4 regions of the Neorhizobium sp. T25_13 genome follow, and region 4 is predicted to be linked to each of the others. Evidence: riboswitches for the same ligand, from Rfam matches in the RefSeq annotation. Region 4 holds a riboswitch; each other region holds the start of a gene.

Evidence for each region. A riboswitch is a leader RNA that binds a small molecule or an ion and turns the genes downstream of it on or off. The one in region 4 is predicted to bind cobalamin.
Region 1: another riboswitch for cobalamin. It lies ahead of C5J22_RS22785 (CbtB-domain containing protein); the one in region 4 lies ahead of C5J22_RS02955 ((2Fe-2S) ferredoxin domain-containing protein).
Region 2: another riboswitch for cobalamin. It lies ahead of bluB (5,6-dimethylbenzimidazole synthase); the one in region 4 lies ahead of C5J22_RS02955 ((2Fe-2S) ferredoxin domain-containing protein).
Region 3: another riboswitch for cobalamin. It lies ahead of C5J22_RS16275 (aromatic ring-hydroxylating dioxygenase subunit alpha); the one in region 4 lies ahead of C5J22_RS02955 ((2Fe-2S) ferredoxin domain-containing protein).

What each region holds. Positions count from the first base shown of each region.
Region 1 is NZ_PVBI01000010.1:175,346-178,537, forward strand. It holds gene cobW (cobalamin biosynthesis protein CobW) at 1-530, opposite strand, end outside; gene C5J22_RS22780 (DUF1636 domain-containing protein) at 527-937, opposite strand; cobalamin riboswitch at 1,044-1,284, opposite strand; cobalamin riboswitch at 1,344-1,573, shown strand; gene C5J22_RS22785 (CbtB-domain containing protein) at 1,610-1,786, shown strand; gene C5J22_RS22790 (CbtA family protein) at 1,800-2,561, shown strand; gene cobO (cob(I)yrinic acid a,c-diamide adenosyltransferase) at 2,558-3,172, shown strand; gene C5J22_RS22800 (cobyric acid synthase) at 3,175-3,192, shown strand, end outside.
Region 2 is NZ_PVBI01000014.1:69,779-72,970, reverse strand. It holds gene C5J22_RS25615 (hypothetical protein) at 1-540, shown strand, start outside; gene bluB (5,6-dimethylbenzimidazole synthase) at 541-1,227, opposite strand; cobalamin riboswitch at 1,307-1,491, opposite strand; gene C5J22_RS25605 (TolB family protein) at 1,519-2,349, opposite strand; gene C5J22_RS25600 (NAD+ synthase) at 2,365-3,192, opposite strand, start outside.
Region 3 is NZ_PVBI01000006.1:241,798-244,989, forward strand. It holds gene C5J22_RS16265 (L-threonylcarbamoyladenylate synthase) at 1-814, opposite strand, end outside; gene C5J22_RS16270 (DUF6656 family protein) at 848-1,456, opposite strand; cobalamin riboswitch at 1,622-1,856, shown strand; gene C5J22_RS16275 (aromatic ring-hydroxylating dioxygenase subunit alpha) at 1,956-3,192, shown strand, end outside.
Region 4 is NZ_PVBI01000001.1:618,412-621,603, reverse strand. It holds gene C5J22_RS02960 (ABC transporter substrate-binding protein) at 1-636, opposite strand, end outside; gene C5J22_RS02955 ((2Fe-2S) ferredoxin domain-containing protein) at 633-1,442, opposite strand; cobalamin riboswitch at 1,539-1,732, opposite strand; gene aztD (zinc metallochaperone AztD) at 1,782-3,020, opposite strand.

The DNA.
Region 1 (3,192 bases), on a different contig from region 4:
GCCACCTGATCCTCGAACACTTCCTCGACCGGATCGTCATGGTCGATCGAGCCGTCCGCGTCGCGCTGCGCTTCCAGCGCCTCGTGGTCGTCGGCAACGCGGCCTTCGGCGAGCGCCAGTCCGTCGACCACGGCAATCACCGCGTCCACCGTCACTCGCGCCTTGACGTCAGGCCACTGGAAGGCCTGGACGAGGGGTTTTGGCAGCGCGAGGCCGGAGGTTTCGATGAGGATGTGATCGACGCGGGGTTCGATGGCCAGGATCCGGTCGATCGCCGGCACGAAATCGTCCGCCACGGTGCAGCAGATGCAGCCGTTGGCAAGCTCGATGATGTTGTCTTCCGGGCAGCTTTCGATGCCGCAGCCCTTCAGGACGTCTCCGTCGATGCCCACATCGCCGAATTCGTTGACGATGATCGCCAGCCGCTTGCCCTTCAAGTTTTCGATCAGGTTGCGGATCAGCGTGGTCTTGCCGGCGCCTAAGAACCCGGTAACGACGGTGCAGGGAACGCGGTCGAACGAAACGCTCATGATGGCATGTCCTCGTGGTGATGAAAGGGTGGAATACGGGCCGTCATGCCCTTGCCGCGCAGGCAGGTCGGGCGGCCGCGAAGGGGAAGGAAGCCGCGTTCGTCCTCGGCCAGCATCATCGCGCCGGTGACGATATCCTCGACATTGTCGAGCGACAGGTGGCCGAAGACATAGGACCAGCCGCTCTTGTGATTAAACGCAGCACTCGGACTTTTTTCGCAATTGGCAAGGCAGGTGACCGGCTTTACCGCGAGCGGCTTGCCGCTTGCTGCCTCGCGCAGCGCCGCGATCAGTGCGATGCCCGGCCGGATTTCGCCGTCGGACGCATTACGGCAATTGGTGCAGACGAAAATCGTCACATCTGCCGGGCCGGCGGTTGCCGGATCATCTGGTCGGTGGTCACTCATCGGTCAGCCGCGTTCCCGCCGGGGTCGAAAAATCGGGGCGCGGAGCAGAAGGTCGAAATCCCTCTGCGGTGATCGAGAAACTTCCTCCGGAGCACCCCGCCCGGTGAAGCAAAACTAATCGGACGGCAGGTCTCCTGGCTCGCGGGTCGTCGCCATTTGCCTGCCTTCCCAGGATACCGTTGGCCGGATTTCCCAGTGGCTTGACGGCCAAATGGCCGTTTTAGGCAATGGCTCGCCGCCTACAGTTGCGGGGGCAGCCGCGGCATTGATCCTGAAAAAGGGATCGCACCGCATTCTCTCTTAGCCCTCCCCGTTGCCGGAAAGGGACCATCTCTTTCCAAGTAAGCCCGGTCGCAGGCCCATGTCAATGCGTCGCAAAGGCGATTGCCGTGACGCCGAATTCGTCTATAGTGACCGAGCCTATGGTGCCCGAAAGGGTTTTAGAGGGAATGCGGTGCGACGGAATTCTGCCGTCCAACCCGCGGCTGCCCCCGCAACTGTAAGCGGAAAGTCTTCGACCAAAACGGCCGTCCGGCCGTCAAGCCACTGGGAAATCCGGCCAACGGTATCCTGGGAAGGCGGGAGAAGGCGTCCGATCCGCGAGCCAGGAGACCTGCCAGAGGCGGCAAAGAACGTGAACGGCCCTCGGGTGGAGGGCGAAAGGACGAGACCATGGTTACGAATTCTGCTGCAGCTGCAGTCAGCCTCTCCGCTTCGAAGATCATTCCCCTCAGCATGACGGCCCTGCTTGGCCTGTTCATCGTCGGCTTTGTCGGCTTCTCTCATCTGGAAGTCGTCCATAACGCCGCGCATGACACGCGCCACTCGCTCGCCTTCCCCTGCCACTGAGGAGTTCTCCCCAATGTCGTTGTTTCGCAACATCGTCTTCACGGCGGTGATCGCCGGGCTTTTGTCCGGATTGCTGCTGACCGTGATGCAGAGCTTCTCCACTGTGCCGCTGATCCTGCAGGCGGAAGTGTTCGAGAATGCCGCGCCCGAGGCCGGCCACAGCCATGATGCTGCACCTGCCGCAGGTGCCACGGCATCCGCCGCCGAGCATCACCACGGCGAGGAAGCCTGGGCTCCCGCCGATGGCTTCGAGCGTTTCATCTATACTGCTGCCGCAGACATGCTGTCGGCTATCGGTTTTGCCCTTGTCCTCGTTGCCGCCTCGGAAGCGTTCGGCGGCTTCAAGGGCTGGCGCGGTGGCCTGATGTTCGGCATTGCCGGCTTCCTCGCCGTCATCCTCGCGCCCGGCCTCGGCCTGCCGCCGGAACTGCCCGGCATGCCGGCTGCGGAACTCGGTCCGCGCCAGATCTGGTGGATCTCGACGGCGGCCTGCACGGCAATCGGTCTCGGCCTGCTCGCCTATACCCGCTCGGCCGTGTTCGCAGCGCTTGCGATCGTGCTCCTGATCGCCCCGCATCTGGTCGGCGCGCCGCTGCCGCCAAGCCATGAAACGGCGGTCCCGATGGATCTCCATGTCCGCTTCGTCAACGCCGTCTATGCCACCAACCTGGTGTTCTGGGCGGTGCTCGGCGCGCTGGCCGGGGTCGCCCGCGAAAAGTTCCGCGCTGGCGAGGAAGCTTCTGCCGGGTCTCCGGCGAAGCTTGTCTCCCGGTGAAGGAGATCGACGAGGCGTCCGTCGAGCGCCACCGCGCCAAGATGGCGAACCGCAAGGCGGTTCAGGATGCGGAAGTGGCCGAGAAGACCCAGGAAAAGGGTCTTCTCATCGTCCATACCGGGCCCGGCAAGGGCAAATCCACAGCTGCCTTCGGCCTGGCGCTGCGCATGCTCGGCAACAACCGCCGGGTCGGCGTCGTACAGTTCATCAAGGGCGCCTGGTCGACCGGGGAGCAGCCCGCGCTCGCCGTCTTCGGTGACCGCGTCGTCTGGCACACGATGGGCGAGGGTTTTACCTGGGAGACCCAGGACCTGAAGCGCGACGTCGCCGCGGCGGAAAAGGCCTGGGAAAAGGCACTCGAGCTGATGGCGGACGAGACGATCGGGCTCGTCATCCTCGACGAACTCAACATCGCGCTTCGTTATGACTATCTCGATCTGGACAAGATCGTCGCCGCGCTACAGGCACGGCGGCCGGATCTGCATGTGGTCGTCACCGGCCGCAACGCCAAGCCGGCGCTGATCGAGGCCGCCGACATGGTGACCGAGATGTCGCTGGTCAAACACCACTTCAAGGCGGGCGTGAAGGCCCAGGCCGGCATCGAGTTTTAGCCATGGTTGGGTCCAAGCCA
Region 2 (3,192 bases), on a different contig from region 4:
AGCTACGCCCAGCAGCTTGGCGAATACAATGCCGATATCCGGGAATTGCGGGTCGACATGCGCCGGGCCGGCTGCGGCAATGGCAGCGTCGTGGTTCTGGGTGGCCCGAATGCCGAGGTCTGCGGCCAGATGCGGGATGCGCTGGAAAGAATGGAACAGAGCCGCGACGCGCTGGCGGCGGAACGGAACAGTTCGCGGCAGATGATCCTGCCCTCGGAAGAGCGGAATGCCATCCTCGCCGCCATTCGCGAACAGCGCTGCATCCCCTCCTTCGAGCCGCTGCCGCCTGTTGTCGACGACCGCCGAAAGGTGCCGGGCATCGAACTTCCGAGAGAAGAGCAACCGTATTCCGGGATCACCAAGCTGCCGACCCGCCCGCAAAAGCCGCAGGCCGCGGTCCAGCCGCCGGTGCTCACGCCGCCGCCGGAGCGGCCATACGATCCAAACAAGAAGGTGCGCACCGTTGGGCCGGCTTTCCTGCCCGAAGCGGATATCGACCTCAGCAATCCGAAATCCGCAGGACCGCAGCCGCAGCAGTGATCAACGGTTATCCCAGCGATCCTGAAAGATCAGCTCCTCCAGGGCCAAGCGCTGGCGCCAGCCCTTGAGCGCCAATTCCGGCTCGGCGTAGAGGCGGTCGGTATAACCGAGGCACAGCCACGCGACGATCTCGACGCGATCGGGAATGCCCAGCAGCGCACGCACGTCCTCCTCGCGAAAAATGCTGACCCAGCCGACACCGACGCCCTCGGCCCTTGCCGCAAGCCACAAGTTCTGCACGGCGCAGACGGTCGAATAGACGTCCATGCGCGGATTGTGGGTTCGGCCGAGCACGACCGGGCCGGCACGGTCCGGATCGCAGGTGACGCAGATCGACAGCGGCGCCTTGACGATGCCTTCGAGCTTGAGGCTGCGATAAAGGTCGCGGCTCCGCTCCGGAAACATCTCCACGGCTTCGTCATTGGCGCGCGAAAAGGCGGCGCGAGCCGCCTCCCGCACCGAGGGATCGCGGATGAGGATGAAATTCCAGGGCTGCATGAAGCCGACCGAGGGTGCCGAATGCGCGGCGCCCAGCAGCCGCTTTACCAGGTCGTCCGGCAGTGGATCGGGCAGGAACTGGTCGCGCACGTCCCGGCGCGTCTCGATCGCCCTGTAGACGGCCGCACGCTCGGCCTTCGAAAATTCACCGGCAGGCAGCAAGGCATGCGCGAAAGGATCAGGCTGCATCGTTTGTCCCCAACAATGCCGTCGCTCCCTTGCCTTTCAGAAGCAAGGAGAGGTCCGAAACCTTTCCGCCGTCCGCGCGGGCTGGTCTATCTTGTCAGGCCGGTCTTCTGACTTGGCTTCGTCCGCCTCAACCGCCGCCTTCCCGGTTTCCCAGTGGCTTATCCTGCGGCCGAGCGTCCACCTCACAGCGTTGGGCACGTTCCGGCTCCACCCGGATTCCCGATTCTCCGGCTTGTCGCCGGCACCTGACAGGATCGGTTATGCCCTTACGCTATCCTCGGCGCAAGGCGCTCATGCGACTAGGAAATAGCGCACGTAGGCAAACTCATCGCCATCCGGCGACCAGTTCGGTGAATTCATCGTGCCCTGCCCGCCGAAGAGCTCGAACAGCGTTTCGACATTGCCGCCGTCCATGTCCATCAGCCTGACGCGGACGTTGAGATCGCGCGGGTGGTCGAAGACATCGGCGTCGTAGGAGATGAAGACGATCTTGTCACCCTTCGGTGACGGATGCGGAAACCAGTCGCCGTAACCCCCGCCGGTGATCCGCTCGGCCACGCCGCCGGCGGCCGGGACGCGCCAGATCTGCGTCAGCCCGGTGCGACTGGAATTGAAATAGATCCATTTTCCATCCGGCGAATAGTCCGGCCCGTCGTTGCGGCCCTCGCCGAACGTCAGCCGCGTCTCGTTGCCGCCCTCGCTGCCGATCGAATAGATATCGAACTCGTCGCCACGGATGCCGCAATAGGCGAAGCTCTTTCCGTCCGGCGACCAGCCATGCCAGTAGGACGGCAGGTTCCGGGTCACCAGCCGCGGCACGCCGCCGCCCGCGGGAAGAACATAGATCGCCGATTTGCCGAACTCTACCTTGTCGGAAATGGCGATCAGCGAACCCTCCGGCGAAATGCCGTGGTCGTTGTTGCATTGGCGGGCAAAGCCCGTATCGACCAGTTCAGGCCCGTCATCACCCGCCGGTGACAGACGATAGATCAGGCCCTCGCTGTTGAGCATCAAGTAGCGCCCGTCGGGCGACCAGTTGGGCGCCTCGAACAGGGCTTCCGTCTGCCAGACCACCCGCATCGTCCTCGTCCGGATATTGAAGATCTCGACCGAGCTGCGCAGGGCCATGATCCTCTCCTACCGATCGCGGAAACGGTTGGTGATCGGATAACGCCGATCGCGGCCGAAGTTCTTCTTGGTGATCTTGACGCCCGGCGCCGATTGGCGCCGCTTGTATTCGGCGAGATAGAGCAGGTGCTCGATCCGGTGAACGGTTGCGATGTCGTGGCCGCGGGCAACGATCTCCTCGGTCCCCATCTCCAGCTCGACCAGGCATTCGAGGATGTCGTCGAGCACCGGATAGGGCGGCAGCGAATCCTGATCGGTCTGGTTGGGTCTGAGTTCCGCGGACGGAGCCTTGGAGATGATGTTCTTCGGGATCACCTCGCCGCTCGGGCCGAGCGCCGTCGGCGGCAGGTGTTCGTTGCGCCAGGCGGCCAGCGCATAGACCTGCATCTTGTAGAGGTCCTTGATCGGGTTGAAGCCGCCATTCATGTCGCCGTAGAGGGTCGCGTAGCCGACCGACATTTCCGACTTGTTGCCTGTCGTCACCACCATCGAGCCGAACTTGTTGGAGATCGCCATCAGGATCGTGCCGCGCGCGCGGCTCTGGAGGTTCTCCTCGGTGATCCCCTCCTCGGTTCCTTCGAACAGCTCGGCCAGCGCCGACGAAAAACCGTCCACCGGCTCGGCGATCTGCACGATGTCGTAGCGGCAGCCGAGCGCCTTGGCGCAATCAGCCGCGTCCTTCAGCGAGTCCTCGGACGTATAGCGGTAGGGCAGCATCACCGTGCGCACCCTCTCCTCGCCCAGCGCATCGACGGCGATCGCCGCGCAGATGGCACTGTCGATGCCGCCGGACAGGCCGAGCACAACCGACTTGAAGCCGTTCTTGTTGACGTAGTC
Region 3 (3,192 bases), on a different contig from region 4:
TCAGGTCAAAAACCGCCGCGGCGAGTTCCATTCCCTTCACCGGAGCGGAACCCAGCCGGATCAACGCCTCGCCGGCCTCGACATGGTCGGCATTGAGCCTCACCGCTGCACCCGGCGCATAATGAGAGGCCAGCATGCCGGGGGCCTCGATGATCGCCGCCGGTCCCTCAGGCCGGATCACTGCAAGTCCGGTTGCCGTCTCGATCTCTTCGGCGGCTACCCCGCCCGGCCTCAGCAGCCGGATCACACCGTTCTCGACGCGGACGATGGTCGATTCGACACCGACAGGAGCCGCACCGCCGTCGATGATCAACGCCAGCTTCTCGCCCAGGTCGTCGGCCACGTGGCGCGCGCTGGTCGGGCTCACCTTGCCGGACGTGTTGGCGCTGGGGGCCGCGAGCGGCTTGCCGAAGGCGCGGATGAGCTCGGAAGCGAAGCCCTTGGGAAGCCGGATGCCGACCGTATCGAGCCCGGCCGTCGCCAGCGCATGAATGCCGCTTTCGGGCTTCAGGGGAAGGATCAGGGTGAGGGGCCCCGGCCAGAAGGCTTCGGCAAGCCTGCGCGAGATCGGATCGAAGTCGGCATAACGCTCGGCCATGTCGAGATCCGACATGTGGCAGATCAGCGGGTTGAAGCGCGGCCGGCCCTTGGTCTCGTAGATGCGGGTGATGGCGGCGGGATTGGTGGCGTCGGCCGCAAGTCCGTAGACCGTCTCGGTCGGGATCGCCACGGGAAGGCCGTCCGCAAGGACGGTGCAGGATTGACGAAGCGCGCCGTCATGATCCCGGGTGATGTCGATGATTTGAGCCGTCATATCCGCCCGTCAATAACGCGGACCCGGGCGTCTTCAAAGCTTTTTGATGATCTCGCGGAGCATTTCGTTGGAAGTGCCGAGCATCAGGACGTTCTTGATGGCTTCCATCGGATCATTGGTCTGGAACAGAAGGCCGTTCTTGCGGATCGTGCGGTTGATCTGCAGCGGCTGACCCGCCTCGCGTTCGACCGCAACGGCAAAATACATGCGCGAATTGGCCGGGCTGATATGTTCGAAAAAGGTTTCTTCCTCGCCGATCTTGGAGAAGAAGTTGGCGATATAGAACGACCAGCTCACGGGGACGCCGCGCGGAAGAAACGTCCTTGCCGCCGTGACATGGCAATAGCCGAGATGCGGGCGTTCATCGAGCGTGTGGTGGAAGATGATCTTCGGAAACTTGATCGAGCGATGGAAGGAGTTGATCCGGTTGTGGCTCGTTTCCCCGGCTGCCTCGAGCCTTTTGCCCGTGCGCTCGGCGACTTCGTTATGGGTGAGATAGCGGCGCTCTTCCGGCAGCCAGACCGGATGGTAGCGGGAGCTGCGCCCCGTCCGGAGGAATTCGGAATGGGAAGCGCTCTTCACCACCACCGGCGCCGGTGGTGGAGGGGCTTTGTAATAACGGATCTTTCCCTTGGCCTGCACGGTGGCATCGCTCCCATTCACGCCGGGATTTTATGGCTTATCCCTTAATGACAGGTTTCGCTTTCGCGGGGCTGGAGTGTCGCATTTTGGGCCGTTTCGCCGCTGTCGCCAACGCGGTTGCCGATGTCGCAATGTCGCCTATGCGACACGCCCGCCCGATGATTATATCCGCCTCGATCTTGAGGTGCCGCCTGACTAGGGAAGGCGGAGAATTGGGAAGCCGGCAGGGGTCTTTAGAAACCCTAATCCGGCGCTGCCCCCGCAACGGTGGTGGAGCAATAAGGCACGGCATGAGCCACTGGGAAAGAGCCGCAAGGGCCGCCCGGGAAGGCGCCGAGCCGGTCCCCTGAACGGGACAAGCTCCTGAGCCCGGAAACCAGCCTTGGGATCAAAAATGACGACCGGACGCGGCGGGCGTTCGGGACAGGGTTTGGGGCGGGCTTGAGGCCGGCCGGCATTTCCATGTCCTTCCGCTGTCCACATTGACGAGGAAGATAATATGGAAATTCGCAATCAGGCCCTGCGGCAGCTTAAGAACCGCCGTGAAGGCTTCAGCCTCGAACAGCCCTTCTATACCGATCCCGCCTATTTCAAGCTCGATCTGGAAATGATCTGGTATCGCGACTGGCTGTTCGTCGGGCATGATTGCGAGCTGCCCAAGGCCGGAGCCTATTTCACCTTGCAGATCGGCGATTATCCGGTCGTCGTCGTGCGCGGCCGCGACAACCGGATCCGTGCGCTGCACAATACCTGCCGCCATCGCGGCAGCCGCGTCTGCACCAAGGAGCATGGCTCGGCGGTCCGGCTCGTCTGTCCCTACCATCAATGGACCTACGAACTGGACGGCTCGCTTCTGGTCGGCCGCCAGATGGGCCAGGACTTCGACAAGACCCAGTTCAGCATGAAGAAGGTCCATTGCGAAAGCGTGGCGGGCTTTATCTTCATCTGCCTTGCCAACGAGGCGCCGGATTTCGCGCCGGTTCGCGCGGCGATCGAGCCCTATATGGCCCCGCACCGCCTCTCGGAGGCCAAGGTCGCGCACCAGTCGACGATCATCGAGAAGGGCAATTGGAAGCTCGTCTGGGAAAACAACCGCGAGTGCTACCACTGCGCCGCCAACCACCCGGAGCTCTGCCGCACCTATCCGGAATCGCCGACCGCGACGGGCGTCCAGGGTGCCAAGGACGATCCGGTCATCGCCGCCCATTGGCAGCGTTGCGAGGAGGCCGGGTTGCCGAGCGAATTCCGGATGGACGAGACCGGCCAGTTCCGCGTCGCGCGCATGCCGCTGATCGAAGATGCCGAGAGTTATACGATGAGCGGCCGCAACGCCGTGCAGCGTAAACTCTCCGAGGACGTAACGATCAACTCGATCGGCACCATGCTGCTCTTCCACTATCCGAGCAGCTGGAACCACATTCTCGGCGACCACGCGATCTCGTTCCGCGTCACCCCGCTCGGGCCGGAGGAAACGGCGGTCACCACAAAATGGCTGGTCCACAAGGATGCGGTCGAGGGCGTCGACTACAATCTCGAGGAACTGACCCACGTCTGGAACATGACCAACGACCAGGACCGCCGGATCGTCGAGGAAAACGCCTTCGGCATCCGCTCGCCCGCTTATGAGCCGGGTCCCTATTCGCCACTGCACGAAGGCGGCGTCATGCAGTTCGTCGAATGGTACTCGAACTTCATGGTCAACCGGCTGCAGGGCGACCAGGCGCAACTTTCGATCG
Region 4 (3,192 bases):
GGCATCACCGAACTTGCGGAAATTGACCGGCGAACGCTGGTCGGCGCCGGCGAAATGCACGTTGGGCTCCAGCGAGATCGAGGCGTCCGTCTTGAAGGCGGAGATCTGGTAAGGACCGCTGAAGACGGCATTGCCGGCCTCGGTGGGCTTGTAGGCTATCAGCGGCCATTCGGCGAAGAGTGCCTGAATGAACGGCACCGGCTTTTCGGTCGTCACCTTCAGCGTCAGGTCGTTGACCGCCTCGAAGGTCAGCTTGCCGCCGGTCGCGAGCGCCGCCTTGTTGTTGGCGAACGTGGTATCGAAACCGGCTGCCAGTGCCCTGGCGGTGACGGGCGTGCCATCGGAGAACAGGCGGCCGGGTGTGAGGGTCACGGTCCAGGTCAGGTTCCCGATGCGCTCCGCCTTCACGGCCAGTTCCGGTACGAGCTTGCCGTCCCGATCGACGGTGAAGAGGTTCTCGCCGACGCCATGGCTGACCAGCGCCCAGCCGTTCGAGCCCTTGGCGGGGTCCGTGCCGCTGGTGATGTAGGTGGCACCGACGCGAAGCGGCTCGCCTGCGAAGACGGTGCCTGCGGTGGCAAAGGTGGCGGCGGTGAACCAGGCGGCGGCCAAGCGTGATAGCGTCTGCGACGTCAATTCTCTCTCCTCTTATTCTGTTCGGATGGGGTGCGAAGCCGTTGCTTGCGACCCGTTGGGTGATAGGCGAAGTTCTCGACGATCCGGCCGCCAAGCAGGTGCTCGCCGATGATCCGGTCGATCGCATCTTCGGTGACGCCGCCGTAATAGGTGCCTTCCGGAAACACCTGCAGCACGGGCGCCAGACTGCAGGGACCGAGACAGGTGGATTTTGCGGTCATCGTGCCATCGCCGGCAGCGCGCAATTTCTGCCGCTCCTGCCGGTTGCGCAGATGTCCCCAGATCACACCGGCTCCGGCCGCGTTGCAGGGACCGCCCTGACAAACGAGCACGCGGCGTTTCTGGGCCGGCACGAGGGAACCTTCGATGACAGGTGGGTTTTCGGTTTTCGGGACATCCAGCTCTTCGGCCGTCTCCAGCAGTTCGCCGAGAAGCTGCGCCATCAGCGTGCTGGAGGCGATATCCCTGGCGATGGACAAGGCCGGCCAGGGGCGGCTGTCGGCGGCCTTCCAGCGCGTCAGCGATTTCGTTAGCCAGATATGGAAGCTCGGCTCCATGGGCAGGACGAGCGGCACGATGACGACGGTTTCGACATCCTCGTCGAGCAGATTGGACAGCGCTTGGCGCAGCGAGGGGGTTCCCTGCTCGGTAAAGGCGAACCGGACGATTCCGGCCCCGGTCATGCCGGCCGCAAGCTCCGCGAGCCGCTGCATTTCCAGATGCGGCGACGCCGCAAAGGCGGATTTGGCGATCAGGAGGACGGCGCGCCCGGATACGTTCTGGGAAGATAATCCCTGTGTTTTCACTGCCTTCGTCTCACTCAAGGAGGAGGCAGCAAAAATGAAGGTTGCGGCAGGCACGATGGCCCGACGGAACCGTCATTCCTGTGGCACACCCCGACCACGGAACTTCTATCGTCAGGCAGGTCTCCTGGCTTGCGGGTCAAAGCCTTCATCGTCCGTCTTCCCGGCATTGTTGCCAGTGACATGTTGGACGAACGGCTCACCGCTCACAGTTGCGGGACAGCTCCGGTTTTGACCGGATTCCCTCTTAGCTTCCATCGCGGGATGGAAGAACCTTGACGCCGCGAACTTACACTCCCTCTGCCGACTGTCAACGGCGCCGCTTCATGCAGCATCATCGCATCAATGCGATGCGCCGGAGCCACCGACGGCAACGATCGTAAAGGGTTTTCCTTCGACGGGTATCGTACGGACCTCCTTCAGGCTCTCCGCATCGACGACGCGAACCAGCGAGTGCCGCGGATCGGTAATGACGATATGGTCGTCCGCAACGGCAAGGCGCGGCCGCGGATCACGCCAATGGCCGTCCTTGCTGTAGGGCTCGGTGACCTTGGCCTTGCGAACGATCTCGCCCTTGACCACGTCCAGCACATGAAGATCGCCGTCCTCCGTCAGGATGTAGGCATTGCGCGGCGTTGCCGGGTCCAGCAGGAAGTCGACGCGGCGGGTGGGCAGGGCGATCAGCCGGAAGTGCTCCTCGGCATCCGGATCGATCAGGACGATTTTGTCCTCGCCGTAGTTGCCGAGGAAGAACTGCATCGCCTTGCCGCCAAGCAAGGTCCCGGTGCTGCCCTTTGGCAGGTCCGTCGGGTAAGCGAACATTTCCAGCTTCGGGCCATCAATGCCGCCGGGCCGGGCAACGAGAACGCCTTCCTTGCAACCGAAGGCAACCAGCCGGGCCGAGGTGGCCTCGCCGTGAAGATCGGTGCATTTCGCGACGTCACCGAGCTGCTTGCCCGCCTCGTCGACGACCCGAAGACCGACCCTCGGCGGCAGTTCGTCGGGCTTGGTTTCGATTTCAGTGTTTGGGACCGACACGAGCACGAAACGACCCATCGTCACCGCTACGCCGTGATGCGGCTTCGTCGTGTCGACTGTCTTCACGTCAGCCCTGCCTTCGAGAAGAGCTGTTTCGTCGATGATATCCGCCTTGCCGCCTCGATCGTAAAAGAGGACCGCATGGTCGTCATGCGGGACGACGTGGAAAGGACGCTTGCCTTCGAAAGTCACGGGCAACAGCCCGACGTCGGAAACCTCCAGGTCCCGATGCTCCCCGTGATCGGAGAAATCGATGCCAGTCCTGATGACGTGCACGATGTCATGATCTGACTGGGTAACGAATACGGTCTGGCCGGACGCGCTGGCGGTCAGGGCCGCGGGACCCTTGACGTCATAGCGGCCGAGTTCCTTGCCGTTCTCGAAGTTGATGGCACGCACGACCGGGTTCGTGTGATCGCCGACAAACAGGCGCCATGCTTCCTTCGTCTCATGATCTTCATCGGCAAACGCTCCGGACGCCGCGAAGATCAGGCCTGCCGCGACAGCGCCTAGCAGGCGGCTTGTAGTGAGGGACAAATTCATGAGGTTCCTTCCTTATCGTTTGAACTTTTGTAGCGCCGAGCGCTTATCCAGCACATGGCTATGTACGTTATATCGTTACATTCAATGTTGAGAGTGTAATAACATTACATAGGTGGCCGTTGTCAATCCCTGCGATGGCGACATTTGCCTGGTTCACGCTGGTAGGGCATGC